2 regions of the Lysinibacillus sp. NPDC048646 genome follow, and region 1 is predicted to be linked to the other one. Evidence: riboswitches for the same ligand, from Rfam matches in the RefSeq annotation. Region 1 holds a riboswitch; the other holds the start of a gene.

The links. Region 1 has a riboswitch for cobalamin ahead of ACQKII_RS21375 (energy-coupling factor ABC transporter permease). Riboswitches for the same ligand answer to the same signal wherever they lie in the genome.
Region 2: it holds a riboswitch for cobalamin, as region 1 does, so the genes downstream of both, ACQKII_RS08180 (hypothetical protein) here and ACQKII_RS21375 (energy-coupling factor ABC transporter permease) in region 1, are expected to answer to the same signal.

What each region holds. Positions count from the first base shown of each region.
Region 1 covers NZ_JBNNLZ010000029.1:7,434-23,315, reverse strand. The annotation lists gene cobJ (precorrin-3B C(17)-methyltransferase) at 1-775, opposite strand, end outside; gene ACQKII_RS21380 ((2Fe-2S) ferredoxin domain-containing protein) at 780-1,151, opposite strand; cobalamin riboswitch at 1,290-1,472, opposite strand; cobalamin riboswitch at 1,719-1,902, shown strand; gene ACQKII_RS21375 (energy-coupling factor ABC transporter permease) at 2,044-2,790, shown strand; gene ACQKII_RS21370 (energy-coupling factor ABC transporter substrate-binding protein) at 2,792-3,064, shown strand; gene cbiQ (cobalt ECF transporter T component CbiQ) at 3,068-3,841, shown strand; gene ACQKII_RS21360 (energy-coupling factor ABC transporter ATP-binding protein) at 3,838-4,674, shown strand; gene ACQKII_RS21355 (S8 family peptidase) at 5,213-8,725, shown strand; gene ACQKII_RS21350 (N-acetyltransferase family protein) at 9,370-9,810, opposite strand; gene ACQKII_RS21345 (glycosyltransferase family 4 protein) at 9,924-11,021, opposite strand; gene ACQKII_RS21340 (glycosyltransferase family 2 protein) at 11,334-11,933, shown strand; gene ACQKII_RS21335 (polysaccharide biosynthesis protein) at 11,977-13,005, shown strand; gene ACQKII_RS21330 (SDR family oxidoreductase) at 13,002-13,850, shown strand; gene ACQKII_RS21325 (NAD(P)/FAD-dependent oxidoreductase) at 14,046-14,942, opposite strand; gene ACQKII_RS21320 (thioredoxin family protein) at 14,971-15,288, opposite strand; gene ACQKII_RS21315 (NAD(P)/FAD-dependent oxidoreductase) at 15,415-15,882, opposite strand, start outside.
Region 2 covers NZ_JBNNLZ010000005.1:95,079-110,960, reverse strand. The annotation lists gene ACQKII_RS08185 (hypothetical protein) at 401-700, shown strand; cobalamin riboswitch at 1,014-1,226, shown strand; gene ACQKII_RS08180 (hypothetical protein) at 1,404-1,943, shown strand; gene ACQKII_RS08175 (ABC transporter substrate-binding protein) at 1,949-2,899, shown strand; gene ACQKII_RS08170 (hypothetical protein) at 3,125-3,295, shown strand; gene ACQKII_RS08165 (tyrosine-protein phosphatase) at 3,335-4,102, shown strand; gene ACQKII_RS08160 (MATE family efflux transporter) at 4,275-5,654, shown strand; gene ACQKII_RS08155 (putative RNA methyltransferase) at 5,655-6,485, shown strand; gene ACQKII_RS08150 (lysophospholipid acyltransferase family protein) at 6,565-7,173, shown strand; gene ACQKII_RS08145 (low molecular weight protein-tyrosine-phosphatase) at 7,231-7,695, shown strand; gene ACQKII_RS08140 (YebC/PmpR family DNA-binding transcriptional regulator) at 7,930-8,649, shown strand; partial or broken gene ACQKII_RS08135 (ArsB/NhaD family transporter) at 8,716-8,898, shown strand; gene ACQKII_RS08130 (methyl-accepting chemotaxis protein) at 8,990-10,738, shown strand; gene ACQKII_RS08125 (methyl-accepting chemotaxis protein) at 10,946-12,688, shown strand; gene ACQKII_RS08120 (YdcF family protein) at 12,776-13,351, shown strand; gene ACQKII_RS08115 (M3 family oligoendopeptidase) at 13,434-15,131, shown strand; gene ACQKII_RS08110 (AI-2E family transporter) at 15,610-15,882, shown strand, end outside.

The DNA of each region.
Region 1 (15,882 bases):
GTTTTTCTTCCCCAAGCGTATATTTACGTTGATAGCCTCGCGGTGTAATCATTTTATTGTCATAGAAAAATGTGGATGAATTTCCGATCACAACTGTTGTGAGCATTCCAATATCATGTTCAAGCATTTCTGCTAATGTTGTCATCGTAACTTCCTGGCGATCACGATAGGCACTTTTCACGAGACCTACTGGTGTATCTGGCGATCTATATTCTAGTAGAATGCGTTGTGCTTCTACGATTTGACGTGTGCGACGACCACTTTTAGGGTTGTAAAGGGCAATAACAAAATCCGCCATTGCTGCAGCTTCCACACGTTTAGCGATTAAATTCCACGGTGTTAAATGGTCACTTAAACTAATTGTGCACGAGTCATGCATAATCGGTGCACCTAGTAAACTTGCACACGAGTTAATAGCAGAAATTCCAGGTACAATCTCGACTTCCACACCAGTTGCTTCTGTCCATCCAAGTTCGATTAACACCTCATAGACAAGTCCAGCCATTCCGTATACACCAGAGTCTCCACTAGAAATAACAGACACGATATTGCCTGCCTCTGCCTGACGCACAGCTTCCTGTGCCCTTGAAACTTCTTCGGTCATTCCTGTACTAACAATCGACTTTGCCGTCACTAAATCTTGAATGAGCTCGACATACGTTTTATAGCCGATGATAAAATCACTCTGTTGTAGTGCCTCGACAGCTCGTGTTGTAATATGTTTAAAATCACCGGGTCCAAAGCCCACAACGAAAATCTTACCTTTTTGCGCCATTTTGTTACCCCTCTTTCACCTTTTCGATGCCTTTAATCGCTGTTGTTTGTGCTGTACGCTGTAACAGTCCTTCACGAAGTGTAAACACGTGTTCACTATGTAAAGACTCGTGGTGTACGTCTTGCACGAGCACCCTCGCATGCTCTGTCGTTGGCACGCGATACCAGTTTCCTTGCGGATAAGCGATCACAACACATGCATCCTTACATCTGCCGTTGCAGCGTGTTCTTGTCGTATGTATCTCCTTATCAAGTGCTTGTATCTGTATTTCATCACGTATTGCTTGGGTAATTTCCTCGCCATCTTTTTTCATACAGCTACTGCCATTGCAGATAAAAAGATGCGTTTTCATGCCTTCTAAGTTCCAAGTTGTCATTGTATTTCTCCCCTCATTATGCTTTTAGGAAAAAGAAAAGACCTTCACTCTAGACGAAGAGTAAAGGTCTTGTAGAAGCCAAATAAAAACGAATAAAATCAGGTACTCGCTCTCGCTTCAACTTCTCCCTCCGAAAAGTTTGCATGCCATCAACTAAGCAGGTTTCCTGACTTAAGCTTCTTTTTACTTTCGCGCCTTCCCAAGTTACACAGTGGCATTTGCGATTTCATCAGCTATTACAGTAGCGGGGGCTGTATCGGATTCGCACCGATTTCCCTATTATCTCGAATAATATCGAGCACTTATAGATGTATCTATATGAAATTTAGATTGTATAAAACGTAATTGAAAACTGTTTCTATCATAGCTTATTATTTATAAATTTCAACAATTCTTTTTTAATTTGTGAAATTTTTAGTAAAATTTCTATAAATAATCCCTATGAAAATGTTGTTTTCCCCTTTCATTTATCAGAATTTTCTTGATTGAAGCTCAATTAAAATTTTTTTTATAAAAAAGAGATAGCTTATTTATGGAAAATCATGTTACACTTTGTCGTGAAATCTCACAACTTCATCTTTTTTCGGTGCGAAGTGTAGTCATTTCGCTTAAAAGGGAAGCCGGTTCAAGTCCGGCGCGGTCCCGCCACTGTAATAGGGAGTTTTATAGAGTATGTCACTGTCCAAAGGATGGGAAGGCCTATAAAATGGAGAACTAAAGCCAGGAGACCTGCCGAAAAATACGTGATCGTTTCAACCTACGAGGATAGGTGTGCGGCTTGGCAGATTATTATTCTATTTGCTTTTTTAGCTATGCACTTTTCCTAAATTGGAGAAGTGCTTTTTTTTTTGCGCACGCTACATTGTAAAATTTAATTGAAGGAGGAGCCGTTTTGAAATTTTCTTGTTGGAAGCTTAGTTATTTCTTACTGGCATTTTTACTCGTGCCAAATCGGGCATTTGCCATGCACATTATGGAAGGTTTTTTGCCGATTGAATGGGCCATTTTCTGGTGGGTCGTTTCGATTCCATTTATTATTTTAGGATTACGTTCAATCCGTAAAACAATCGATGAAAACCCTGAAACAAAAATGATACTCGGTCTTTCAGGTGCTTTTGCATTCGTGTTATCCGCACTTAAAATCCCATCTGTAACAGGAAGTTGCTCACATCCAACTGGTGTTGGCCTAGGAACTGTCTTATTCGGTCCATTAGCAATGAGCGTGATTGGAACAATCGTATTATTATTCCAATCTTTACTTTTAGCACATGGCGGCATTACAACATTAGGCGCAAATGCCTTTTCGATGGCTATTGTGGGACCATTCATCGCTTACTTTATTTTTAAAGGATCTAAAAAAATCGGTCTATCGTTCTCACTGGCCGTATTTTTTGCAGCAATGCTTGGTGATTTAGGTACATATGTTGTGACGTCTGTTCAACTTGCACTTGCCTTCCCATCAGAAGTAGGTGGCTTTATGGCTTCCTTTACGAAATTTGCTGGGATTTTTGCATTAACACAAATTCCGCTTGCAATTAGCGAAGGAATTTTAACAGTCATCGTCATGAATTTCCTGAAAAAATATAATGTTAGTGAATTAAAAGCTTTACGTGTTTTCTCAGCAAAGGAGGCACACTAAAATGAAAAAAAATTTACTGTTATTAGCAATTGTAGTGCTGTTGGCCATCATTCCGCTATTTGTACAAAAAGGTGCAGAATTCGGTGGCGCTGATGGAGAAGCGGAAGCAGCAATTGGTGAAATTAACGCAGAGTATGAGCCATGGTTTGAAAGTTTCTGGGAGCCGCCAAGTGGTGAAATTGAGAGCTTGTTATTCGTACTTCAAGCCGCAATCGGTGCTGGTTTTATTGGCTATTTTATCGGCTTCATGCGTGGCAAACATAAAGAAGGTTAAGCGATGTTACTCATTGATAAGTATGCTTATATAAATAAACTAGCGTCTGTTCATCCGCTAGAAAAAATGACGTTTTCCCTTGGTCTGCTACTACTGTCACTTATCATGAGAGATGAACTTATATCACTCATTACATTTATTGTAATGAGTGCTTTTATCATTTTAGGTGCACAAATTCCCTTTATGTATTATGCAAAGTTATTACTGTTACCAGGTTTTTTTCTATTGTCGAGCTTAGTTTCGATACTAATTGCTATTGCGCCAACATCAAGTGTCATACCTCTCCATATTTGGGCATTCCAGCTGAAAACATGGACTATTTTTGTGGGCACTGCAAGCTTGCTGACAGCGCAAGAACTCTTTTTCATCGTACTTGGCAGTATTAGTTGTTTATACTTTTTAATATTAACGACATCCGTGCAGTCTATCTGCCATGTGCTGCGACAGTGGCATCTGCCAGTATTATTTGTCGAGCTTGTGGAACTAACATATCGCTTTATTTTCATTTTTTTAGACAGTATGCAAAAAATACATTTAGCACAGCAAGCAAGGCTCGGCTATCGTTCTCCGATGCAATGGCTCCGTTCAGTATCTATGCTAATCGCTGCATTATTTGCAGAAATGTTCCAGCGCAGTCGTGAACTCAATAATGCGATGCAGGCACGCGGTGGTGAACCTGTCTACTGGCCAGAGAATGTTAGCTATAGTCAGAAAAACTGGCTAGGTATTACGAGTGTTTTTGTATTCCTCATCATTTATGGAGGGTTTTTCTCATGACAGATCTTTACTTTGATCTCCAAAATTTATCTTATAGCTACGCAGATGGTACCTATGCTTTAAAGGATATTACGCTACAAATTCCAAAGGGTCAAAAAATCGCAATACTTGGACATAATGGGGCCGGAAAATCAACATTATTTCAGCATTTAAACGGCATTTTACGACCAACTACAGGTAATATTTTCTTTTGCGATGTAGCAATGAGCTATAATCGAAAAGCTTTAAAATCTTTGCGTCAACAAGTTGGCATTGTATTTCAAGGTGCGGACCATCAACTTTTTTCTGGTACGGTTAAGCAAGACATTGCCTTCGGACCACTCAATCTTGGTTGGACAAGTGAAAAAATTGAAGAAAAAATCGCCTGGGCAGTTGCTCAAACTGAGGTGGCAACATTGCTCGAAAAACCCATTCACTTTTTAAGTGTTGGACAGAAAAAACGTGTAGCAATGGCGGGTGTTTTAGCGATGGAACCGTCTGTTTTACTATTAGATGAACCAACTGCAGGACTGGATAATTATTATGCTGCACAAGTATTACAGACCCTTGCAAAGTTGGAAAACGGTGAACGAACAATCTTACTTGCTACGCACGACATTCCACTTGCTTATGAATGGGCAGATCAAATTATTGTTATGGAAGCTGGGCAAATCATCTATAATGGTGATCCTATTGCATTGTTCTATCAACAAGATGTACTTGAACGTGCCCATCTCGAACGCCCGTGGATATTTGAAATGGCTATTGCGTTACAAAACAAAAAGCTATTTGAACAAAACATTACAATCCCTCGTTCGAAGGAAGATTTACAAAGACTTATTGAACAACTTTAAGATATTTTTTTAACATTTCTTGGATAATAATTGCATGCTTTTCACTGGTGCTAGCATCCACTCTCCTCGACTGCTATTTTACAAATCGAGTAAGAGAGGTTGACACCCCCACCTTACGTACGGTTCCATGAAGACAGAAGGACAGTGAGTTTGTATCTCGCTGTCCGTTATACTTTTATGTCTATTCTTACCATTTGAATACCTGACCACTTAGTGTCTCCTATGGGATTACGATTTCTTCTACTGAGAAAGTTTGTCTTTGGATTGTCTGCTCATCAAACAAGTGAAATTCGAATTCGAGTTTACGCCATATTCCTTCATGGTTCAGCTACTTTTCGCTAAGTAAGTTTCAACGTGTACGTTATGTTTCCTTCAGACTTACCTAGATGAACGTACTCTTTCTCATCATTCATCTGCTATGACCGCGAAAACTTTGGAAAAATATTCACCTATATCCTTATATTACGAAACTTTTTGATCTTTCATTCGTATCACTATAGATGTGACTTAAAATAAAACACGCAAGGAGAGAAAACAATTGAAGAAATGGATTAAGAACTCAATGGCTGTAGTAGCATCTACAGCACTAATAGTTCCTGCTGCTTCCGCCTTTGCAGAAGCACCACAAAACACAGCGAAGAACTCAGAGTTAGTGAAGATTGCTATCGCTAGCAAACAGGAACAAACATTAAAGCAATTCAACAATCAAAAAGAATGGATTAGTCAGGATACAATTATCGTCAAGCATTCCGGTCTTGCTAAGAATGCACATCAAAAAATTGGCTCAAAAGTAATCCGGTCTATCCCTTCATTAGGTTACGATGTTATCCAACTTAACAAAGGAGTAACGTTAGAAAAAGCAGTTTCCTATTATGTAAAGCAACAAGGAGTTAAAAGTGTATCTCCAAGTTACGTGTATCATGCCTTTGGTACCGGGGAAGATCCAAAGAAAAAGGATATGTATCATTTAAATCTGCTTCAAATTGATAAGGCCCTTGAATTAGCAGGCAATCACGACGTAAAAGTAGCTGTTATCGATTCTGGTGTGGATTTTAAACATCCCGAACTAAAATCTCAAGTGCTACCACCCTATAATGCAGCAGCACCTGCCAATACTACTTATCCTGGCGACCATGGAACACATGTAGCTGGAATTATTGGCGCAGCAAAAGATAATGCTATTGGTGGACATGGGGTTAATCCAAAAGCCAAGCTTCTTCCTATTGATGTATTCAACGGAAAAGATGGCGCCAATGATTTCGTCATTGCACAAGGAATCCTTTATGCCATTGAGCAAGGCGCTGATGTTATTAACATGAGCCTTGGCGGCTATGGCGAATCTCCATTAATGAAGGAAGCCGTACAGAAAGCGATTGATAATGGCATTACCGTTGTAGCAGCTGCTGGAAATGAATCGACAGATAATTACTCCTTCCCTGCTTCTTTCGAAGGTGTCATTAGCGTAGGTTCTACGAATGATAGAAATAAACTATCAAGCTATTCAAACTACGGTCCATCGGTTGACGTGGTAGCTCCAGGTGAAGATGTATACAGTACAGTTCATGATGAGAAAAAAGGATCATCCTTTGTAAAATTTAGCGGGACATCAATGGCATCTCCTGTTGTTGCAGGTGTGGCGTCCCTACTAAAATCAAAATATCCAAATTTAAAGCCTCATGAAATTGAAGCTATTCTCGAAATGACCGCGAAGGATTTAGGCGAGAAAGGCTATGATCTTACATATGGACATGGTCTTATCGATCCTTTAAAAGCATTACAGTTTGATATAAAAAATCTACCTAAACAGTACACAGAAACAAAAGATGAGCGAATGAAAAACGCAAAAGACCTTCAAAAAACTGTATTGAATACAGAAAAAGGTGAATTCAAACAGCCAGATGAAAAAAAATGGTACAAGGTTGATTTAGCATCAGATGAATATGCTCAACTGACATTAAAAGGTGCCAACAAATTCGATTATGCATTTGATTTGTATTTCTACCCTAAAGGTCATAAAGATGAAGTAGAACCAATCAACGTGAATGATGTCCGCGTAGGAAAGCAAGAAGGATACCTATTTAAAGCAGAACAAGAAGGAACGCTGCTAATTGGCGTAAAAGATCATAATGGCAGCTATAGTTTAAAGGGCGAATCTAACTACATCTTTACAGCTCAAACTACAAAGGAATTACCAGTTGATTCATTAGATATGGACAATATGGAGAAAATCCAAAAGTTCCCATACAGTACAGCAGGGAAAAACTATACCCTACTTTCTAAAGATCAACAAAGAGACAAAGATTATTTTACTTTTACAGTAAAAGAACCAACAACGCTAAAATTTGATTTATCGGGTATCCCAGGTGTTACAGCATCCATGGAACTTTATCTAAAAGAAGACTTAAATAATGTACCGACAGAAGAACTTAATGATGAGGAATTGGATGAGGCGTATCCAATTCAAACATCCTACGGCACGGATAAAGGAGACGAAGTAAGCCTTATCGTCGATGCTATTCCTGATGAGGAGTATGTACTAAGCGTATCAAATGAAAGCGATATCGATTTTTCACTTGACATGTTCTTTAGCGGAGGCATTGAAGTGCAAGAGAGTATAAGTGAATCAATGATTCCTTACACATTAAAAGGAGAAGTCGTTAGCCTTCCTGAAGATGAAGACGGACTTCCATTAAATGAGGAAATACTACCAGACAACGTACAAAATGATCAATTACCTGTAACTCCGTATAAAGCTAAAAAAAATAATCAAGCCAATGATTTAATGAGTATGTTCATGAGTCCAGATGGTATGGGAAGTCTGGAAAATGTGGATGCAATTATGGAGAATGCGATTCGTTTTGATATTGGAGCAGATCAAAAAGCATACTTCCAAACAGAATATGATGAAGATTACTTCTTATTTGAAGCTAAAGAAGATGCCGTATATGGTTTCCATATTAATAAAGGCATGAACCAAACACCAGCTGGAACCATATTTGAATATGATAAGGATACAAATGAATTATTACCAGTTTCTTCATTAACTAATGATATGGGACTAATCGGTCTACTTCTGGGAACAACAAGTGATGAAAACGAGGCAAAGACAATTGCCTTGAAAAAGGACAAAACCTATGTTGTAAGTGTAGTCAATTATGGTAACCGTTCTTCTGAACCATACACACTTAAAACAAGTAAAATGGCAGATATTCCAACAGATCATAATAAAGATAATAATACACCAATAAATGCTCAAACGATTCAACCTGGTATTACCTATAAAAATCATCTCATTTATAAAGATGATACTGATTTCTACTATTATAAGCAACGAGACAAAGATGAAGTTATGAGTCTTCTTGTTTCTTCCGTACCATTGACGAATGAACAGCTAAATCAATTACCTAAAGAGCTTCAAAAAGAATTTAAATTTTCAGGCTCCATTATTGAAGACACAAATGGTAATATGGAAATCGATCCAAAAGAAATGGAAACAGAAATTCCATTTGGGCAAGGTGAAAACTTAATTGAAATATTACTCGGCATTTCTGGCACAATAGATGTAAATACTTCATTTAAAGCGAAAAAGGATCGCGGTTATTTTATTGTTGTTAATGGAGCGAACCTTGGACAAGTATCGATTGAACCATATACTTTAACTATGTTTGATCATAATAGAGTAGATGAAGATGCAGATTCTGAGTTAGTCAATGGTGTACCAACAAAACCATCTCAGCTTACAAAAAAAGACGACAAATGGGTAGCTACTCAATATCTGAATGCAGGAGTTCCATTTGGTGATAAGGACTATTTTGAATTTACCAATGACAGCAAACGTGATGTGTTCTTCTCTCTACAAACAGAAAAAGCACTGGATGGCGTCATCCGCATTATTGATGCAAAAGGAAAAACAGTAGAAACCTTAGATCTTTACGGTGCTGAAGATGCTGAAGTAGGTACGGTCGAACTCGATAAAGGAACATACTATATTGAAGTAAGTGAATTATATGGCAAAGCTAGCACACAGCCATATACACTTGAGATAAAATAAGCTATAAATCCCCTACACTGAAAAATGAACTTAGTAGAAGGTCAAAAATTTCGGTTGAAGGTAGTGTAGTAGAGGCATTTTTTTAGCTCTATCTTTTCAAAAAAGTGAAGCATGCTCTATTCGCTTCTAAGCCAACACTAAATGCGCACAATAATCTTCCTCACAATGAATAAGTGAAGGAATGCCCCCTAGAAAATCTAGGGGGTATTTTTATGTTTTAAGCTATTTGATATTATTAAAAATAGGAAAAAATGCTTCATGAACCATCATGGTGGTTCATGCTCAAAGAAACAAATGAACTGACTCCAACAGACAATCACTTTACATGCTATATATATATAAATTAACATGGAAGTTAGCTTGGATTGTCTGCATCATTTACTTGATATGACCTTCGACAGAAAGGACTTTATGTTATTTAGCACATTCATCCAACCCTACCGAGCCTTCCATAAAGTTCGAGTTCCTTAGTGCTAAGATTTGCTGCTTGCTTCCCTCAGATTTCACATCACCATGGACACCCTTGCACTTGGCTAGCCACTACTTTGTCTTCCGTAGTTCGGGACTTGCACCCTATCCTGATTACGTCTATGCTGGGCGCACTAAAAAAGCATCTTCATCCGAGATGGATGAGATACTTTTTCTTAATTGAAATATTTAACATAGTTACTATATTGATCTTGCATCATTTCAAGCTTTTCATATAGCGTACGTGCATTTACATTATCTGTTGCCGTTTGCAGCGTCACATAGCGAGCATACTGCTGCTCACAATATTGAAATACCTTTTCCATCAATGCCTTGCCCACCCCTAGGCCCCTAGCATATTCCGTTACATAAATATCATTTAAAATATACGCACGCTGTAAAGCAATAGAAGAAAATGTCGGATATAATTGTGCAAAGCCAATTGTTTTGCCATTTTTCACAGCTATAAAAATAACTGATTCTTTTAATGCCATTCGTAATTGTAAAAATGCCTTCGCGCCGCTTCTATCTGACTCAATCCCATAAAACTGGCGATATTCATCAAAAAGCACTGTTAGCTCCTCTAGTTCATTCATTGTTGCTTGAAGTATTTCCATCCTATTCTCCCCTTATGTCTACCCATGGTTGTCTATATGAATCTAGTGTTCATTATAAAGTAAATAATGGAATAAAGAAAAGAATACTTCTCAAATTCAAGCAAATATACACTTTAGCACGGCTTTTCATCTAAATATTGTGCAACTTTTCGCACAATATGCTTCCAGTTTAATTCCGCTCTAGCGAATGCTTGGAGGTGCTCGCATGTATCAGCTAGTATTGCTTCCTGCTTTGTTACTTGCTGCAATGTCCTTCCTACACTTTGCCAATCATGTGTTGGATGAATCATCCCGAAGCGTTGATGATGGGTAATATCCGCTGCACCGTCAACATCGGTCGTAACGATATAACAGCCATTCTTAGCTGCTTCAGCAAATACATGTGCATAACACTCTACTAACGAGGTAAGGCAAAAAATTTTGGCTTGCCTATACTCTTCCTCTAATTGATATTTATCGTAAATGGGTCCTAATATCATTACTTGAGCAGCGTACGGGCTCTCTTCCAAAAGTGTGTGTAACTCTTTGCTAAAGTCCTCAGACATTGGACCAACTAAACGATATTCCCAATCTGTGAGCTCGGCGGCTAAAAACGCTTTTACAGCCAGTAGAATTTGTTTTTCAGGCGCATCTAAACGTCCTACTGTCAGTATTCTATTTTTTTTCTCGTTAAACGAGACAGGCTCTGTATGGAACAGTTCATAAAAGCCATTTGGTATATGTTTAATATCTAAATTTACAAATTGATGAAGAGACTTTTGAATGGCTCCAGATTCAGAGGAAAGAACATCACAAAGTTGGAGCAATTCAACAAAATAAGGATAGGTCTTTAATCGATTTAACCAAAATCGATTAACATCCAGCTTCATATAGATTTTACCGCTCGGATTGAATTTCTTGTACGTCTTGAGTATGGATAAATAAGATGGATATGGTCCAATTGCAAATGCGATATCAATATCTTGCGCATGTTCGATTAAGTAAGAATTCATATTCGCTACATAATCATCTTGAAAAGGAATAGGTTGAAAAGTAACTGAAGGGAATGCTTGTTTGAGTAGCGTTTCATTCATTTCAGTTGTTAAAATCGTTACATCATAGCCTAAATATTCACCTAGTAAAATAGGAACAAGACAAAGGTCTTTGAAAATATGTGCGTCAGAGAGCTTATACGATTCCACACTACAGATAAATGCTATTTTTTTAGACATTGTATCCCCCTTATAAAAACTCTATATATAGCATATGCCGTTTCCGAAAATAAGGTGAAAAATTCATCATTCATTGATGCCAGGAACAATATCCTTGTGTAATTGTTGTTCCCTTACTAGGTTTAGTTTTATAAGATGTTCCCCCTAAAAAAATGCCTCATTTAATATTTAAACTATAATTTCAAAACGCTTATTTCAAAATGAACAATAGCCTACAGAGCAATACATTATATGCATATTGTAAAAAAGGAAGTCTTTATGCGGATTATTAACATGCATTGTAATGAATTGAACAAAGAATTGAGGGTTCTCATGAATATTAGTTTTTTAACACCCGCTTACAATAGTGAAGAATGGATAATAACCATGCTCGATAGTATTCCTAAAGAATATGCTTATGAAATTATTGTTTGTGATGATGGATCAACCGACAAAACATTAGCAATTTTACAAGAATATCAAAAAACCTGTCCTGCGTTAAAATTATTAGTCAATCAAACCAATTTAGGAGCTAGTGATTCCTATAATCGATGCATCGTTGCAGCAACGGGCGATTATGTAGCTATCATTGATAGTGATGATCATTACTTGCCCGCTATCACAGATGTTTTAGCACAAGTAGACGGTCAATTTGACATCTATTACTACAACATGTTAACAAAAGCTGGCTATACATTTATTAAAAACGAAGCAAATCGTTATTCATTGCCAGGGCAATTTAAAATCATTCGCAGAACTTTAATAGGTGAAGCACAGTTTACGAAAAGAAAAGATATTGCGGGGGATTGGGACTTTAATTGCGCACTCATGAATAAAAATCCTACATGTAAATACACAGATATAGTAGCGTATTGGTACAACTTTCCAAGGGAAAATTCTGAATACGATTTACATCTAAGAGGTTTGAAATAAATGCTTGCGCTTTATGTCATAAGGAGGTGTAAAATACAATACGATGTTTAAAGATAAAATACTATTGATAACTGGAGGCACCGGATCTTTTGGCAATGCGGTCTTACAACGATTTTTGAATACTGATATAAAGGAAATTCGAATTTTTTCAAGAGATGAAAAAAAGCAAGAGGATATGCGCATTCTATATCAAAATAACAAAATCAAATTTTATATCGGTGATGTTCGCGACATCCAAAGCATTCACAATGCCATGTATAATGTAGACTTTGTATTCCATGCAGCTGCGCTTAAGCAAGTCCCCTCCTGCGAGTTTTTCCCACTTGAAGCCGTCAAAACGAATATTCTAGGAACCGAGAATGTTTTGACCGCAGCTATTCAGGCAGGCGTAAAAAAGATAATTTGCCTTTCCACCGATAAAGCCGCCTACCCTGTCAATGCAATGGGCATTTCGAAAGCAATGATGGAGAAAACATTCATTGCGAAGTCAAGGATGGTTCACGCCGATAACACGTTAATTTGCGGTACGAGATATGGTAACGTTATGGCTTCACGCGGCTCCGTCATCCCCCTATTCATCGAACAGATTAAGACTGGTAAACCACTAACCATTACTGATCCAAAAATGACGCGTTTTATGATGAGCTTAGATGAAGCAGTTGAATTAGTATTATATGCCTTCATACATGCCGAAAATGGAGACATTATGGTACAAAAATCTCCCTCAGCTTACATTGAAGATTTAGCACAAGCACTACTGGAGCTTTTTCAAGCTCAAAATACAATTCAAATTATTGGCACACGGCATGGAGAAAAAAAATATGAGGTCCTCTTAACAAAGGAAGAAGCAGCTAAAGCGATTGACATGGGTGATTTTTATAGAATACCAGCAGACAATCGCGATTTAAATTATGGTAAATACCTTGATGAGGGCTCTCCTAAAATTACTTTAACAGATGAATATAACTCGAATAATACTAAAATACTTTCCCTACAAGAAATAAAGGAAAAGTTATTAAAGCTCTCGCTTATTCAAGAAGAACTACATAATTGGACGGGAGGAAAACCTTGAAATTTTTAGTTCTTGGCGCAACAGGGATGGCTGGCCACACAATCTCCTTGTTTTTAAGTATGCAGGGGCATGATGTCACAAACTATTCAAGATCAGCCTTTCCCTATGGAAAAAACATCACTGGAGATATTACGGATTATGCTTTTTTACAGCAGCTTGTGCTAGATAACTATGATGTTATCATCAATTGCATAGGCATTTTAAATGAAGTATGTGATGATAACCGAGCAAAAGCAGTCTATTTGAATAGTTATTTACCACATGCCATGGTTGCTCTACTGAAGAATACCAATACAAAGCTATTTCATATGAGTACGGATTGTGTGTTTTCAGGCAAAGCAGCACCTTATAGTGAAAAGAGTGTCCGAGACGGTGAAACCTTTTATGATCGCACAAAGGGATTAGGAGAAATTGACAACAATAAGCATTTAACGTTCCGAAACTCCATCATTGGTCCTGATATAAAAGAAAATGGCATTGGACTCTTTAATTGGTTTATGAAACAAAAAGGGCCCATTAACGGTTATACAGGTGCTATTTGGACGGGTGTCACAACCTTAACATTAGCAAAAGCAATGGAACGAGCAGCAATTGAAGGGACTACCGGCCTCTACCATCTCGTACACCCTGTCAGTATAAATAAATTTGATTTATTACAATTATTCAACAAACACTTTAAAGGGGATCAGATTACGATTCATCCCTCTCCTTTAGTTAACCTAGATAAAACTTTAATCAATACTCGAAATGATTTTTCATATGAGGTGCCTAGCTATGAAGAAATGATTATTGAAATGAAGGACTGGATTTTGACGCATAAAGAGTTATACCCTCACTATTTTTAATGAAATACATTCTATAAAGAACAATACGCTAAAGCGCTCGTATACCCAACAGCTTGTGAGCCCGAAACAAGATACCATAAGAACTTATCCCTTAAAATCAATTTGCTGATCTTGCCAACCAAAACGACCTTGGTTGGCAAACGGATCAACAAACTGGTAACTTCTCCTTCTCTTGAGCAAAGAGGTAATTACTTTTTAATATCTTTCAATTGAAATATCTGTATTAATCGTCATTGCTGCTTGTATACCCGTTGCTTCTGAAAGAACGATTTCCGTTGGTGCAGGCTGTGCAGCATCACCAGCTGCATAAACATTTTTTTCCGATGTTCTTCCAAAATGGTCAACAACCATTAACCCGTGTTCGTCAAGATCACAAGAAAATCCTTGACCAATTACATTTGTTGTGTAAGTGGATGGCGTAATAAAACCTGCTTCCCTCTCTACTTCTAACCCATTTTGGAAGACAATACTACTCAATACCCCGTTATGTCCTTTCACTTCTTTAATTTTATCAGCAATCACATTTATTCCTTTATTTTCCAATTCTCTTTTTTCATTTTCTTTTATTTCATGACCGTTTGTTGCCACGATTAAATCATTTGACAAGTTGTGAATGATTTTAACAGTTTGTGCAACATCACCTGATTCATTAATATAAATCAACTTTTTACCTTTTAATTCCCAACCATAGCCATACGGAGAAGTAAAAATACTTTTATTATAATATAGCTCAATATTTGGAATATCCGTCTGTATTTTAGCACCATCTGTCAGAAGGATTTTTTCAGCAAGAAAATTCTCGCCATCTTCAGCATAAATTTTAAAAAGCTTATTGTCTGATTGTTTAATAACCCTAACATTGTGATTAACGATGGAATGAATAGTAGGATATTGATTTAATTTTTCTTTTGCTGCTTGCATGAATTCAATAGCGGCATTTCCATTTCTTGAAATACTTTCTTGAAGCTCAAATGCAAGGTGCTCATTATTTGTATCAAACAATGCTACTAATCGATTCGCTCTACCTAACAATAATGCTGCATTTAATCCTGCCGGTCCTCCACCAATAATTGCACAATCATAAATTCTCATCTTTTTTCCTCCTGTTTTTTATGCCGAATCAAAGTCCAATAATTTGTTTGAGGTTTTCTAAAGGAATATATCCAACAATTGGTTCATGTAATTTATTATGAATAATCAAACGAGAATGAGGGATTCCAAGTACCTGGTATTCCGCTGCAAGCTCTGGACTATTGTCAACGTTGACCCTTAAAATTTTCACCTTATCACTGCATTCTTCATTGAGCTGATTAAGAACCATTCCGAACATTTTACAAGGACTACACCACTCAGCCCAAAAATTTATTAACACAATCTTTTCAGTTTTTAAGTGTTCTCCTAATTCTTGATTTGTTGTTATATGAGTAATTGACATCATTTTTTCCTCCTTCGTGGAAATAAAAATCTTGAAGATATAATATGCTTTTAGTTATTATTAGACCTTACTATCCCCCTTCCAATAAACATTAAAGAGCTTTAATGTCCCTAATTAAGCGAAAATTTTTTAAATGGTACTATCGAAAACAACTGCCATCGCGGCTTTATATCCTTCAGCAGCAGCAACTATTAATGAAGACTGGCCTAATTTAGCTGTCTCCCCCGCTACATAAACATTTTCCTGTGACGTACGCCCTGCCTCATCTGCCAAAATGCTACCATTTTCATTTAATTGACAACCAAGCTGCTCTGCAAACTGATTTGGACGTACAAAGTTAGGTACTACAAAACCTCCAACTCTTTCTATTTCAAGTCCTGAACTAAACTTGATTTTGTTTAAATAACCATCCTCACCATGTAGATTTTTAATAGGCTCCGTAATGACGGTTATACCTTTTCTTTGAAATTCATTCAATGTCGGAGCAGAAAGCTCATGACCATTTGTGGCGATCACTAAATCCTCTGACCAGTTATAAATAAGCTTTCCTTTAAAAAGGGTATGCTCTTCATTTTCTGAAATAATAATTAGCGGTTG
Region 2 (15,882 bases), on a different contig from region 1:
CTGAAAAATAGGAGGTTTTATTATGTCGAAGGTGAAAAAATTCTTTTTTCCAGTATTAATACGATGAACAAGGTTTTGGTGATTTCGATCTTGGGAATGGGTTTAACTGGTGCCGTTTTAATCATCTCGGTCGCGCTGTTGTTCAAATCCCCAACGGGAAACGTGTTGCAGATGGTTGCTGCCGCCTCAACAGTAGCTTTCGCGGTGTTCGCTGTCTCGGCTCTAGTATTGCGACAGCGCTTTGAGGACAAAAGAGAGTGATATTTCTATATTTGGTTTGAATATTCTAAGTACGCCTCATAATTTGGCAACAAGTGTTAAAAGTTATGGTAGTTAGATAAAGCGGGTCAATATACAATTAGTATTAATTAATAAAGTCGGTATTAAGAAGTAGACAAATTTGTCTACTCCCAACCAATGTCGTTTTACATATCAGTTTGAAGATTTACAAAAAATGCATGAGAAATATGGTAAGAATAATTTCGTAGTTTTAGGTTTTCCTTGTGATCAGTTTGATAATCAAAATCCTGAAGATGGTGAGGAAACTATACAGCTTTGTAAAGTTAACTATGGTGTGACGTTTCCAATTTTTGAATTAGTGCAAGTAAACGGTGAGACAACACATCCATTATTCAATTATTTGAAGCATGAAGTGGATTTTCGAGAATTTGGAAAGGCGAATATGCAGGAAAAAAGCTAGCTCAATCCATTGTCCAAATTGTACCTAGCTTTTTAGATGGTCGTAATATTCACTGGAACTTTACAAAATTTTTAGTGGATGGGAACGGTAAAACGATTACTCGCTTTGAACCAACTGATTCACAACTTGATATTGAGCAAGCTATTGATAAAATCTTATAGTCATACTTTAATTAGAATTTTTGAGGGAGAAACACGAATAGCTAATCGTTATGTAGAAATAGTGCTAAGTTTTGTATATTTTCGATTAAGTTTTCCGCAATTTCGCAACTACTTTTTCAACACAATATATGATACACTGCTTTACAAGTGAATAATTCTTGCAGAATAAGGGTGCTAGGCCATAGCATAATCGGGAATTCGGTGTAAAACCGAAGCTGTTTCCGCAACTGTAAGTACAGATATCATAAAATTAAGCCACTGTCGAAGAATCATAACTCTAGTAGATGGGAAGGTTTTTATGACATCGCTACATAAAGGTAGCGAACTGTACAAGCCAGGAGACCGACCTTTATTTGAGCGTATAAATACTCTTCGGAAGTTAGGGGGATATACGGCAAATACATAGGCAATGTCGTGTCAAAGCGACGCTATTTATGCATTTTCGTCGTCTCTCTGTTAATCGGGAGCGGCTTTTTTTTATGCACTTTTACTTTCATCCAGTAAGTAAGAATAGTTTCGCGAAAGAAAGTGGGGTCTCAGGTTTGAAAAAAAATGCACGTTATTCATGTTATCCGTTTATGCGTGAAAAAATATCATTGGTAGATTATGAGATTCGTACAGATAGTTTAACAACGCATGTGGGTGTTGCATTAGCTGCTATAAAGAAAGAAACGGTTGAAGTTGTGGCAGCTGATTTGATGGCAATTTTGCCAATGGCCTATCATGTGAATGGTTCGGTGCGTGGCAAATTAGCTGTAACCGACGAAGATTTAGCATGGCTTAGCAATCGTTATGATTTTTACGTTGAGTATGTTAGGGAAGAGATTCAAAACTTTGTTTTACCTCAGGGGACGGAGGCTGCTGCTGCCCTTCATTTATGTCGAAGTGAAGCAAAGAAATCATACCGTGCCTTGCACAAAGTGTCTGAGGAGCGAGAAGTACCAACCATCCTTTTCGATTATCTAGGATTACTGGCCAATGTATTTTTCGTAATGGCTATATACATGAATCAACAGGCTGGAATCGCCGAGATTCCGTTTATAAGTAAATCATACCCAATGAAAAAGAAAAAAGGAGAATGAGTGAAGTGAAAAAATTAGTTAATTTCCAATGGCTTTCGATTTTGATGTTAGCGTTTGTCCTAGTAGGCTGCGGTACAACTGATGAAGCGAAGAATGGGGACACATCGAAGGAAGAAAAAACAGCTGAATCAGGCTATAAAGTGACAGATGATCGTGGTGTAGAAGTGACATTTGATGCTATACCAAAAACGATTGTATCCTTACAGCCAAGCAATACAGAAATCTTATTTGCATTAGGTGTAGGTGATAAAATCGTAGGTGCTACAGAGTATGATACATATCCAGCGGAAGCACAAAACATTGAACGTGTATCAGATTCTAGTACGTTTAATAGCGAACGCATTGTATCATTAAATCCAGATGTGGTGATAGCTTACTCTGCTAATGGTAAGGACGATGCGTTAAAAGGACTTGAAGATGCAGGTGTAAAAGTATTTGTTATCAAATCAGCAGCTTCATTTGAAGATGTCTATGGTGATATAGAACAAATTGCGACTGTCATGGGTGTTGAGGATAAAGGTGATCAACTAAATGAAGACATCAAGGCTAAAATAGCTGATGTTCAAGCAAAAGTAAAAGATGTAGAAAAACAAAAAAATGTTTACTTGGAAATTAGTCCGAAGCCAGAGATTTATACAGCAGGTTCAGGTACATTCCAACAAGAAATTTTAAATGCGGCTAAAGTGAACAATGTATTTGCTGACAAAAAGGATTGGGTAAAGGTTTCTGAGGAAAACGTCATTGCTAAAAACCCTGAAGTCATTCTAACAACTGTAAATTACGGCGAAGACCCTGTGGCAGAAATCATTGCTCGCAATGGTTGGAACACGATAACAGCGATTCAAAACAAAGCTGTATTTTATGTAGATGCTGATATATCCACTCGACCTGGGCCACGTATCGGGGAAGCGGTTGAGCTAGTAGCCAAAGCTGTATATCCTGAATTATTTCAATAATTGAAGATTTTTAAGAGCCGTCCTATAAGTTTGGGCGGCTTTTTGAAATATATGAATGTATACCGATACCGCCTCAGAAAGCCTTGCTAAGATGGAGAACGCGTTGGTAACAGCGGGGAAACACTACGTAGCAAAGTACACCGTTCGGGTACCGTTGACTGCCGCTCAGGTCAATTAGCGCACTGCTCAAAAATCACTTATCATCACGCAGTTTACGAGGAGTGTATGGAAAAGAAGGCAATGATATTTTTTGCGAAAAGTGGCGGCTTCACAACATGGGTGAATGCTAATTATGTGGTGTTTATCGTAAACAGTACATTTATTTTAGGAGCTTACTGTGTAAAGAAATACCCTAGTGTGAAAATTGGTATTATCCTTAGTTGTTCTATAGAATAGAGGGGAAGGTGATTGCTAATATAAGGGGGGACGTAGTGGATGACACAGTTTGACATGAAGGTTATTCCGTTTGAAGCAGTCTATAATTTCCGTGATATGGGTGGCTATAAGTCGAAAGATGGGCGTATTGTAAAAAAAGGCTTAATCTATCGTTCGGCAGCACTAGGGAAAATGACGATGGCGGATAAAGAACGCTTTGAGACATTAGGTGTGAAAACAATTTTTGATTATCGGGACAAACATGAAGCACAAAATAACCCTAATCCGACATTTTCAAATGCTAAATATATACAAATCCCAGCCAAGGGGAACCATGCTTTTGAAATGCCTACGAATACTGGGGGGCAAAATTTCTATAAAGTTGTAAGTCCAGAAATGTTCTGTGATTTTTATGCACAGATGCCCTTTAATAATGCTTCATTTAAAGAATTGATCGCCACGATTCAAAACCCTGAAAATTTAGGGCTTGTTCATCATTGTGCAGTGGGCAAGGACCGAACTGGTATAGGTGGTGCACTGATTTTATTAGCATTAGATGTCCCTGAGGAGATTATTATGCAAGATTACTTAGATACGAATGAGCTTTTACGCCCGATGGTAAATCGTATGGCACAGGCGATTCGGAAGGATTTTAATGATCGCGAATTACAGCAATTTTATGCATTAATGTCTGCTCGAGAAGATTATTTACAAGCGGCACTCGATGCAATGGATGTTCGTTATGGCTCAAAGACCGCATTTTTAGAGCAAGAGTTTGGTCTAACGCGAGACAAACGTGCACAATTACAAGCTAATTGCTTAAGTTAAAAAGACACCCTTTCACACAAGCCCTGTGAGAAGGGTTTTTTTATGTTCAACTTTCATGAGATGATAGGAAGGATTTTGCCATCCTTTCTCACCGTATAAGTCTTTACAGCAGACAAATCTATGATAAGATACAATAGGTTTTTATGCAATTTAGAGAGAGAAGTGAAAAGGATTGGCGGAGACGATTAGTGAGAAAAATGCGGCTGACCATTTAAGTTTATTTCATTTAACGTGGCCAATTTTTTTAGAAGTTTTTTTATTTATGTTAATGGGGTTAGCCGATACGTTTATGCTGAGTGCTTTATCTGATAATGCTGTATCGGGGGTTGGAGCGGCCAATCAATATATTCATATTGCAATTTTAATATTGGAAGTTGTCGGAAATGGTGCTTCGATTGTTGTTTCACAGTATCTTGGTTCAAGGCGTTACTTTGAGGCGGCGAAGATTTCGGCATTGGCAGTTACCATGAATTTATGCGTGGGACTAATTATGAGTGTCGTATTCTTCTTTGGTGCAAGTCGCTTAATGACCATGATGAATTTAAAGGGCGAAGTATTGATATATGCACAAAGCTATTTAGTTATTATTGGTAGTTTTATTTTTTTACAAGCGATTATCAATGCGTTAGCAGCAGTGATTCGTGTACATGGTTGGACAAAGCAAACGATGTATGTTTCCTTAGGCATGAACGTGCTCCATGTGGTATTAAATTATGGTTTGATTTTTGGTAATTTAGGCATGCCAGAGTTAGGTGTAAAAGGGGCAGCGATTTCTTCCGTTATTAGCCGTGGACTTGCAGTAATCGTGTTTTTATGGCTGTTGTATCAAGTGATGGAAGTTCGTGTAAAGCTAGAATATTACTTTACCTATTCAAAGGAATATGTTCAGAAAATATTAAATATTGGTTTACCGTCAGCTTTTGAGCAGGTGCTGTATCAGTTCTGTCAAATTATATTCCTTTACTATGCTACCTATTTGGGAGCCGAAACGCTGGCGGCTAGACAATATGCTATGAATATTTCTATGTTCACGTATTTATTTGCAATTGCTATAGGCACAGGGACAGCGATAATCATAGGTCGTAATGTCGGCGCCGGCAAAAAGGAGGAAGCGTACCATCAACTGTGGTCGAGTGTGCGTGCAGCTTTTATTTTCACGATAATAATGGTGGTGGCTGTGACGCTTTTCCGTACACAGCTTATGAGTATTTTTACGGATAATCCAGAGGTAATTGCTATTGGAGCGTCTGTCTTAGTACTGAGTATTTTACTTGAAACGGGGCGTACAATGAATATTGTTGTGATTAATTCATTACGTGCCTCAGGGGATGCAAGATTCCCTGTGAAAATTGGTTTTCTATCAATGGTTTGTATGAGTGTGCCACTTGGTTATTTGCTTGTATTCGTTTTAGAATGGGGCTTAGTAGGAATTTGGTTAGCTATATCGGCAGATGAATGGTTGCGTGCAATTATCGTATACTTTAGATGGAAAAGTCGAAAATGGGAGCGTTTTGCACTCGTTTCACCAACAGAGCAAAAGGAGGCGAATTAAATGGGGGCATTATCTAAACGAGCTGCGGGAGCGGCAATGATGAATAGAAATATTACTATATTTGCTTGTCCAATTTGTAAAGAGCCTATGCTTGTGCATGAACAAGGGCGGCTTGAATGTTCAATGAATCACTCTTTTGATATTGCTAAGCAAGGCTATGTGAATATGTTGACACATGGTGCTACTTCAAAATATAGTAAGGACCTTTTTGAATCTCGCAAGGCCATTATCGATAGTGGTATATACGACTTGCTTGAAGAAAAAATTAGAGAACAAATTGCTGCTGCCAAAATAGTGCTGGATACAGGCTGTGGCGAGGGTTCACATTTAGCTCGTATTATGGCGCAAAGAGAAGGTATTGGCATTGGCATTGATATTGCAAAGGAAGGAATTCTTGCTGCAGCTCGACATTATCCACAGCAAATTTGGTGTGTGGGTGACTTAGCGAAGAGTCCATTTGCAAAGACTAGCTTTGATGCGATCTTAAATATTTTATCGCCGGCGAATTATGAAGAATTCAAGAGACTATTAGTACCCGGCGGCTGTGTGATAAAGGTTGTACCGCAAAGTGGTTATTTACAAGAGCTTCGCACACAGCTATATGCTGATTCAGCTAAAGAAACGTATTCTAATGAACAAACCGTAGAACGTTTTCGAGATAGTTTTGCCGATGTGATGGTTGAACGTGTTACCTATACAGTGCCACTTGCTTCAGAGCTTGTTCCTGCACTACTTGAAATGACACCAATGGGCTGGCATAAGTCAGATGAAGCGAAAATTTCTCTACATGAAATAACAATTGATGTTGATGTGTTAGTGGGAAAGGTCTAATTGTTGTATAGGTAATTGCAGCATACTAGTCTTTTCGATTACAATAGTGATAACTATTTAATAAGATAGGAATGAGACCGTGTATAAATTTGTAGCAAGCATCGTCAAGATAATATTAAAGTTAATGGGCTCGAAGGCTCGTGTATATGAGGAGCAGAACTTACCGAAGGATGGTGGGTTTATTATTGCATGTACCCATACAGGCTATGTTGATATTTTAAACTTAGGTGTTTCCATGTATCCCCGTGAAATTTATTTTATGGCGAAGAAGCAATTGTTTGATATAAAAGGACTTGGCTGGCTCGTCGGGCATTTAAATGCCTTTCCGGTTGACCGCGATAACCCAGGGCCAAGTGTCATTAAAATACCTTCACAGTTATTGAAGGAGGGGAAAATTGTTGGGATTTTCCCTTCTGGTACTCGTAATTCAGAAGGTGCTGATTTAAAGCAAGGTGCGATTACGATTGCACAGCTGTCAAAGACGCAAATCGTACCAGCTGCTTACGTTGGTGCACGTAATGCTGGCGATGTTTTTAAGCGTGGCAAGGGTTATCTAATCTATGGCGAACCGTTTTATGTAACAGGTAAGGGTAAAGACGGACGCGAGGAATTTATGCATCATTTAGAGCATGAACTAATTGCGTTAACAGAAGAGTTACACAAGCGGATTGCAGTAGAGAAAAAGTGAAAAGAAAGCACTCAAAATCATTTGGTTTTGAGTGCTTTGTCGTAGGAGGACATTGGTATGATTCGAGTGCTTTTTGTTTGTTTAGGTAATATATGTCGTTCACCCATGGCTGAAGCAGTGATGCGTGATTTAGTAGGAAAAGAGCATCTAAGTGACGCCATTGAAGTGGATTCTGCTGCGACGAGTGCGTGGCATATTGGAGAACCACCACATCTTGGTACGCAAGATAAGCTTCGAGAGTATGGAATCTCAACGAAAGGGATGAAAGGACGACAATTACAAAAGATTGATTTCGAACAATTTAATTATATTGTTGGGATGGATCATAGTAATATTCACAACATCCACACCATGTTGGGCAATCCAGATTCACCTAAGATTTTGCGCTTTTTAGATTTAACGAGTCATAGAAAAGACGTACCTGACCCTTACTATACAGGGGATTTTCAAGAAACCTATGACTTAGCCATAGAAGGATGCCAGGCATTATTAGTAAAGATTAAACAAGATATGAAATTGTGAAAATACTACTATTTATGGTAAAGCAGTTTAAACAAAGGCTCGAAATGATGAAATTTTTTGTAATTTGACTTTCATAAAACATCACCTTAAACATTGGTATATCTAGCTTTGTAAGCATCATTGTGTTATTATTTGCAGAGTAAAGATACGATAAGTATTTAAATACCATTTACAGATGTGTAGTTGCACATCTATGATTTTTATAAACTTTATTTTCGAAAGAGAGTGGAAACAATGGGTCGTAAGTGGAACAATATTAAAGAAAAGAAGGCGTCTAAAGATCAAAGCACAAGCCGTGTAAATGCAAAATTCGGTCGCGAAATTTATGTAGCAGCAAAATCAGGCGAACCAGACCCTGAATCAAACCGCGCCCTTAAAGTTGTCCTTGAACGTGCAAAAACATATAGTGTCCCAAAACATATCATTGAAAAAGCAATTGAAAAAGCGAAAGGTGGCGGCGATGAAAACTTCGATGAGTTACGCTATGAAGGTTTTGGTCCAGCCGGCACAATGCTAATCGTGGATGCTTTAACAAACAACGTAAATCGTACGGCATCTGATGTGCGTGCAGCATTCGGTAAAAACAATGGCAACATGGGAGTAAGCGGTTCGGTGGCTTATATGTTCGATTCAACAGCTGTTATTGGTCTAGAAGGTAAATCGGCAGACGAAGTACTTGAGATTTTAATGGAAGCTGATGTTGATGCACGTGATATTCTGGAAGAAGAAGAAACAGTAATTATTTATGCAGAACCAGATCAATTCTTTGCTGCTCAAGAAGCACTAAAAGAAGCAGGCGTACAAGAATTCACGGTGGCTGAGCTTGCCATGTTACCACAAACAGAAGTTGCATTGACTGGTGAAGATGTAGCAAAATTCGAAAAATTAATTGATGCATTAGAAGACTTAGATGATGTACAAAATGTTTACCATAATGCAGATTTAGGCGAATAAAATTAAATAATGTTAAACCAGTAGCGATATCATTGCTACTGGTTTTTATTTAGGGAGGAGAATTGTAATCTAGGACCGAAAATGAATCCGATTGGATCACTTGCCACATTATTGTGGCTTCATATATTAGCGCAAAAGGGCATGAAAATAAGCTGGAGTCAGTTTTTAAAGATAGGTGTTATTCTAACTGTACCGACGCTTTTCGCTACTTTACTAGCATTAATCGCTTGGATAGTAATAATTACGTAGTAACAAAGTCGAAATAGTTGAAAAAATAGAATAATAGGTGATAATAAGGGATTAGTATACTAGTAAATTAAAGGAGGAAAGTGCTAATCATATGCGGACAGCAGATAAGTTAAGCAATAAAATTGTTTTTATTTCGTTAATTACGTTAGTAACTTTATTGATTTTTTTTATTTTGACGACAATCTATACGGCGAGATCTGCAGTTAATCAAACGATGGGCTCACAGGCAGTAGAAGTGGCGGAGAACATAGCTAAACATTTACATGCAGATGATTATGTTGAACTGTCAGAAAATCCAATAGAATCTGAATTATACTGGCAACTACGAAAAGAGTTAAATGATTTACGCGAAAAAAACGGTGTCTTGTATGCTTATACATTTGCAGCACCGAAAGTGGATCAGAAGGTAAGATTTTTAGTAGATGGTATGCCCGTAGATGACCAAGAAAATGCAGGGGTTATTGGTACTGAATCTTCATCAACAAACTACAAAGATCTTGAAAAAGTCATGGATAAGGGTAGTTATTATTCGGATATATTACATAGTGATTTTGGTGATTACTTATCAGGTACGGTGCCTTTAAAGGATGCTTCGGGTAATACTGTTGCTTACGTTGGAGTCGATATTGAAGCTACACAGGTAAGTGGGGTAAATAAGGCAGTTTTGACTTCAATCTTACCAGTTATAATAATCATTATATTAATTTTAACAGTAATTGTTATGTACGTGATGTATAGCTATGTAAACCGTGCATTAAATCCGCTAACGTATCTAGGGAGAGCTGCAGAAAGCTTCGCCCACGGTGATATTGCTAATGCAACTGTAGAGGTTGCCAAAATTCACTTAAAAGGTAAAAATGAAATTACGGTTTTTGCACAAGCCTTCCAGGAATCGTTAAGTAAATTAAAAGATACTTTCTATACTATTCAAAATCGAACTTCGACATTACAAGAAGTTATAGAGAAAATAGATTTAACATCACAGCATGTTGAAACATCCAATACGAAAATTGCAAACCGAATTATTGAGGTTGCGGCGGGCAGTGAGCAACAACAACAAAATAATAACGAAGTCGTCTTAACGATGAATGAAATGTCGATTGGCATTCAACGTTTAGCTGATACAACTTCAGAAATTGCAGAGTCTTCTTCAGCGATGACAGGGTTAGTGGAAAAGAGCGTAAGCCATTCCAAAGAAGTTGTTTCACAAATTCACAATGTAGAGGCATCCGTATTACGTACGGCCGGCCATGTTGAAGAAATGGGTGAAAAATTCCGTTCCATTGAAGAAATGGTATCGGTTATTACTAGCATTGCCGATCAAACAAATTTACTCGCATTAAATGCAGCAATTGAAGCAGCAAGGGCTGGAGAAGCAGGTAAAGGATTTGCTGTAGTGGCTGATGAGGTGCGAAAACTTGCTGAAATGTCCAAGGTTTCTGCTGATGATATTCATAAGCATTTAGAAAGTTTTAAGGACATTACAGACCGTGCACTACATGAAATGACTTGTAGTACAGAGGATGTACAGTCCGGAAATAAGGCAGTTCAGCAAATTGGTGAGAGCCTGACACAAATTCTACATTCGGTCGTTGAGGTAAATAATAAAATTCAGGATGATTCAGCAGTTATTGAGGAAATGTCTGCAGGCTCAGAGGAAATTTTAGCGACGACTGAGCAAATGCAAAATATAGCGCAGTACAGTGCACAAGGAACGAAGGAAGTGGCGGCTGCATCAGATTTACAAGTGTCCATGGTTTCAGAATTAAATGAAATTGTGAATATTCTAGAGCAAACTTCAAAAGAAGTAATTGGAGCCATTCATACATTTAAATTATGATAAACATCAAAAAGCTATTTTTCTACTGACCATAATCATGTAGAAAGATAGTTTTTTTCTTATACATAAAAATATTTTAATAGAATATTCAGACAATAAAACGACTAATTGCATATTATTTGTGATTTACCCATTGTGTAAACTTTGAAACCATTCCATAATATAGATTAATACAGGTTGTGAACGAAGAGAAAAAGGGGGGAAAGTATGAAATTTTTACGTTCAATACAGGGGAAACTAATTATCATTTCATTAGCATTACTAATAGTGCCGAGCTTAATTATTGGTATAGTTAGTTATGGGAAAGCAAAAGATGGTATGGAAAGTATTGGAGAACAAGTTATCGAAAATAGCGTTAAATCTGCTTTGCAATTAATTGAACTTGCAAATGAAAGAGTAGAAAATGGCGACATCCCTTTGGGAGTTGCGCAAGAAAGAATGCGGGAAGCATTTCTTGGACCAAAGGACAGTGAGGGAAAGCGGCCAATTAATTATCCTGGAAATCTCGGTGAGAACGGGTATATCTATGTTTTAGACGATGAGGGAACTTTAACAACCCACCCTACTCGTGAAGGGGACAATCTTTGGGAGGATAAGGATAGTAGCGGCAAGTATTTTATTCGTGAAGTAACTGATCGAGCACTGGAGGGCGGGGGTTTTACAGAATACGAGTTTGAATTACCGGGACAACAAACATTGGCTGATAAAATAATCTACTCAGAAAAAGATCCTCATTGGGGATGGATTATTGCATCGGGTACATATATGCAAGATTTTAATAAAGAAGCGAACTCATTGTTATTAGTAATTGGGCTTACACTATTTGGGGCAGTTATTATTGGAAGTATCATTGTTATCTTAGTTTCTAGACATTTGGCTTTACCTATTGGTCGCTTGTCGAAACGTGTACGTGAAGTAGCAAAAGGAAATTTAACCGTTGAAATTGAAAATCTACAACGTTCTGATGAAATTGGTCAACTAAATGTAGGCTTTAATGAAATGGTTAATCAATTAAAAACATTAATTACAGATGTTGAAGAATCGATTGTAGAAATACAAGCAACTTCTTCTAACCTTACAGCGGTGACAGAAGAAACAAATGCATATGGTGATGAAATAGTAAAAGCAATTAATGAAGTATCAAGAGGCGCAGTGCAACAGGCATCAGATGCTGAGGATACGAATCGCACAACTCTTGAATTTGCACAGCAAATCATCGTTTTACATGATAAAAACACATCCATGTTGGACTCATCACAATTGATGAAAAAGTCCAATGAGGAAGGTTTAGCAAATTTAAATCGTTTGAAGGAAAAGTCATTGGAATCGTCAACACTTATAAGTAATGTACAAACTGTTTTTGATAGTCTTATAGTGAAGGTAAGAGAAATTGAAGGCATTGTTGGAACGATTAATGAAATTTCTGATCAGACAAACCTTTTGGCGTTAAATGCATCGATTGAAGCTGCTCGTGCCGGTGAACATGGGAAGGGCTTTGCCGTAGTTGCAGAGGAAGTACGTAAACTTGCAGATCAAACATCGGTGGCGACAGAATTAGTGCGTACAACATTACGTGGTATTGAAAGTGAAACAAATTTAGTTACTGGTGAAATGCAAAAAACGAATTCCATTGTTCAAGAGCAAAATGATTCGGTAGCGATTACAGAAACATCATTTAAAGAAATTGAGTTAGCAGTCGAAAAAATCATTTCTGCAATAGAGGAAATGGCAACTGGCGTAGAATATTTAAATCAATCGAAGGATGAAATCATGCATTCTATTGAAAGTGTTGCGCATATTAGTGAGAAAAACGCTGGTGCATCAGAGGAAGTAACTGCATCTGTAGACGAGCAACAGCGTGCAATTCAACTTATTAGTGAATCCTCAAATGATTTAACGGATGAAATCTCTGCATTACAAGAGTCTATTAAGCGCTTCATATTACGATAACTAATCGGATGTTTGTACAGTAGTAAGACTTTGTACAAGCATCCTTTTTCATTGTCGGACGTTGATAGAAGTAAAGGGGTGATGCATTTGAAAAAGTGGATAACGAGGGTGATGATTCTACTAGTCTGCATGGGCGGTGTGATTTATATATGGTTAGGTGAGGAAATGAAACGTGGTGTTCAACCTGCCGCGAATGGGACAGCTACATACATGATTGTACTTGGAGCCAAGGTAAAACCAGGTGGCGTTCCTTCACTATCTTTAAAAAATAGATTAGAGGAGTCGATTGAGTATTTAAATACGTATCCACATGTAAAGGTAATTGTTTCAGGTGGACAAGGATCTGACGAGGACAGAACAGAGGCATCCGTCATGCTAGATTATTTGGTGAAAAGAGGTATTCCAGCTGAACGTATTTTAGTAGAAGACCAATCAACATCGACATACGAAAATTTATTATTTTCAAGGGATTTATTACCAAATGATATAAAGCAAATTACCATTGTTTCGAATGATTTTCATTTACAACGGGCGAAGTATTTAGCGAAGTCTTTAGGCTTTGAGGTGGATGTTGTTGCCGCAAAAACACCTAAATCGGTTGAAACAAAGTTAAGAATCCGTGAAAGAGCGGCGTTATTAAAAACATATATTTTGGGTTATTAAAGGTATATTTTGTTTCTTAATATCTTGTATTTGGCATATAATAGAAATATCACCGTGTATACGACAGAAAGAGGGGACTTCTATGACAACTTTTAAAGATTATGAATACCAGCGTCCAAATGTGGAGGCATTGAAAGAACAACAATTAGCTTTAATCGGGCAATTTAAGCTTGCACAAACTGTTGAGGAACAAAGTAATCTTATTGAGAAATTAAATAAGCTAAGTAATGACTATGCTACCATGGCAAACTTAGTTTATATTCGTGCGTCCATTGATACAAATGATGCGTTTTATCAGGTCGAACGCGATTATTTCGACGAAGTTGGCCCAGAGTTAGAAGAAGTTACTACAGAATACTATAAAGCGCTAGTTGCTTCGCCATTTCGCGGACAATTAGAAGAAAAGTGGGGACAACAGCTATTCGATTTAGCTTCCTACCAAATTAAAGGCTTTTCACCAATTGTCATCGATTTAATGCAAAAAGAGAATAAACTGGTTTCTGAGTATAATAAGCTAGTTGCCTCAGCACAAATCGAATTTAATGGTGAAACATTAACACTTGCACAGCTTGGTCCATATGCTGAATCGACTGAGCGCACCATGCGTAAAGCAGCAACTGAGGCACGATTTAGCTTTTTCGCAGAGCATGAAGAGGCGTTTGACCGATTATTTGATGAACTAGTAAAGGTACGTCACGAAATTGCTGTGAAACTGGGCTATAAAAATTATGTTGAACTTGGTTATATACGCATGAACCGTATTGATTATGATGCTAATATGGTGAAAAAATTCCGAGACCAAGTGCGTGATTTAATCGTACCTGTGGCAACAAAGCTTTTTGAACGCCAGGCGAAACGTATCGGCATCTCTGATTTTAAGTTCTATGATGAAAATTTAAACTTCTTAACAGGAAATGCTACACCAAAGGGTGACCCTGAGTGGATTGTTGCGAATGGCAAGAGTATGTACGAGGAATTATCAACTGAAACAGGTGAATTCTTTAACTTTATGATCGATAATGATCTAATGGATCTAGTGGCGAAGAAGGGGAAAGAAAGTGGCGGTTATTGTACATTTATTGAAAATTATCATGCACCGTTTATCTTTTCGAACTTCAATGGAACGTCTGGTGATATCGATGTATTGACACATGAGGCTGGACACGCCTTCCAAGTATATTCAAGCCGTAATATTGGCATTCCAGAATACTTATGGCCAACATATGAATCATGTGAAATTCACTCTATGAGTATGGAATTCTTTACGTGGCCATGGATGGAATTATTCTTCAAGGAAGACACAGAGAAGTACAAATTCGCACATTTAAGCAGTGGTTTATTATTCCTTCCTTATGGGGTTGCCGTTGATGAGTTCCAGCATGTTATTTATGAAAATCCTGAGATGACACCAGCAGAGCGTAAAGCAGCATGGAAAAAAATTGAGGAAACATATTTACCACATCGTGATTATGACGGCAATAGCTATTTAGAAGTAGGTGGTATCTGGCAGCGTCAAGCGCATATTTATGCGAGCCCGTTCTATTATATTGACTACACATTAGCGCAAATTTGTGCATTCCAATTCTGGAAACGCTCGCGTGAAGAATTTGCGGCGGCTTGGAAGGATTATATACATTTATGTGGCTTAGGTGGTTCAATGTCATTTACCAAGCTTGTGAAGGAAGCAGGATTAATTTCACCATTTGAGGAAGGCTGTGTTGAATCGGTAATTGGTGATATTGAGAACTACTTAAATTCAGTTGACGATACAAAATTATAGAATGTCCAAGAGCCAGTTCTGAATGGATATAGTGCTCCTGAAAAAATATTGAATACTCTATTTGAAAAATTTCGCGATATTCCTGCGGGACAACAAGCCAAGCAAGACCTCGGAGATGCTTTTGCATCTCCGAGGTCTTGTGGACCCCTGCGGAAAGAGAGCGGAATTTTTTTTGTATCAAAAGTTAAGGTATTAACTTGAACATGAGGGGTCCAATATGTAGGAACAAGAGGCTATTCTTCATTTCCTATCTTGATTTTTTGATTTTCATAACAGTAAAAAATTTGCGAGACTCTTGTAAGTAATAGTTACGATGAACAAATAAGTGCTATCATCATCTATAGGATTGGAAATCTTCTGTATCTGATGTTACTCTTTGATGATATGAATAATTTGCTGAATTAATACTAGGATACTTGCGAAATGGTTAATATATAAGTAGTATTTTCAGTAACTGTGATAAAAGGAAGTGACGAGAGTGACGAGGAAAGTCTGGTTTCAGGTTGGAGTAGGAATTTTACTAGCTCTATTAATTACTAAATATTTTATAGAAATACATTGGATTTTTTCACCGCTCGCTATTATTCTAAAAACTATTTTTGTGCCATTGTTATTAGGTGGCGTTTTGTATTATGTGACAGAGCCAATACAGCGATTTTTAGAGAAACGCAGATGGCCTAGGTGGGCAAGTATACTGACGATTGTCGTTGGGCTCATTGCGCTTGTTGGTGGTTTGGGCTTGATTATTGGG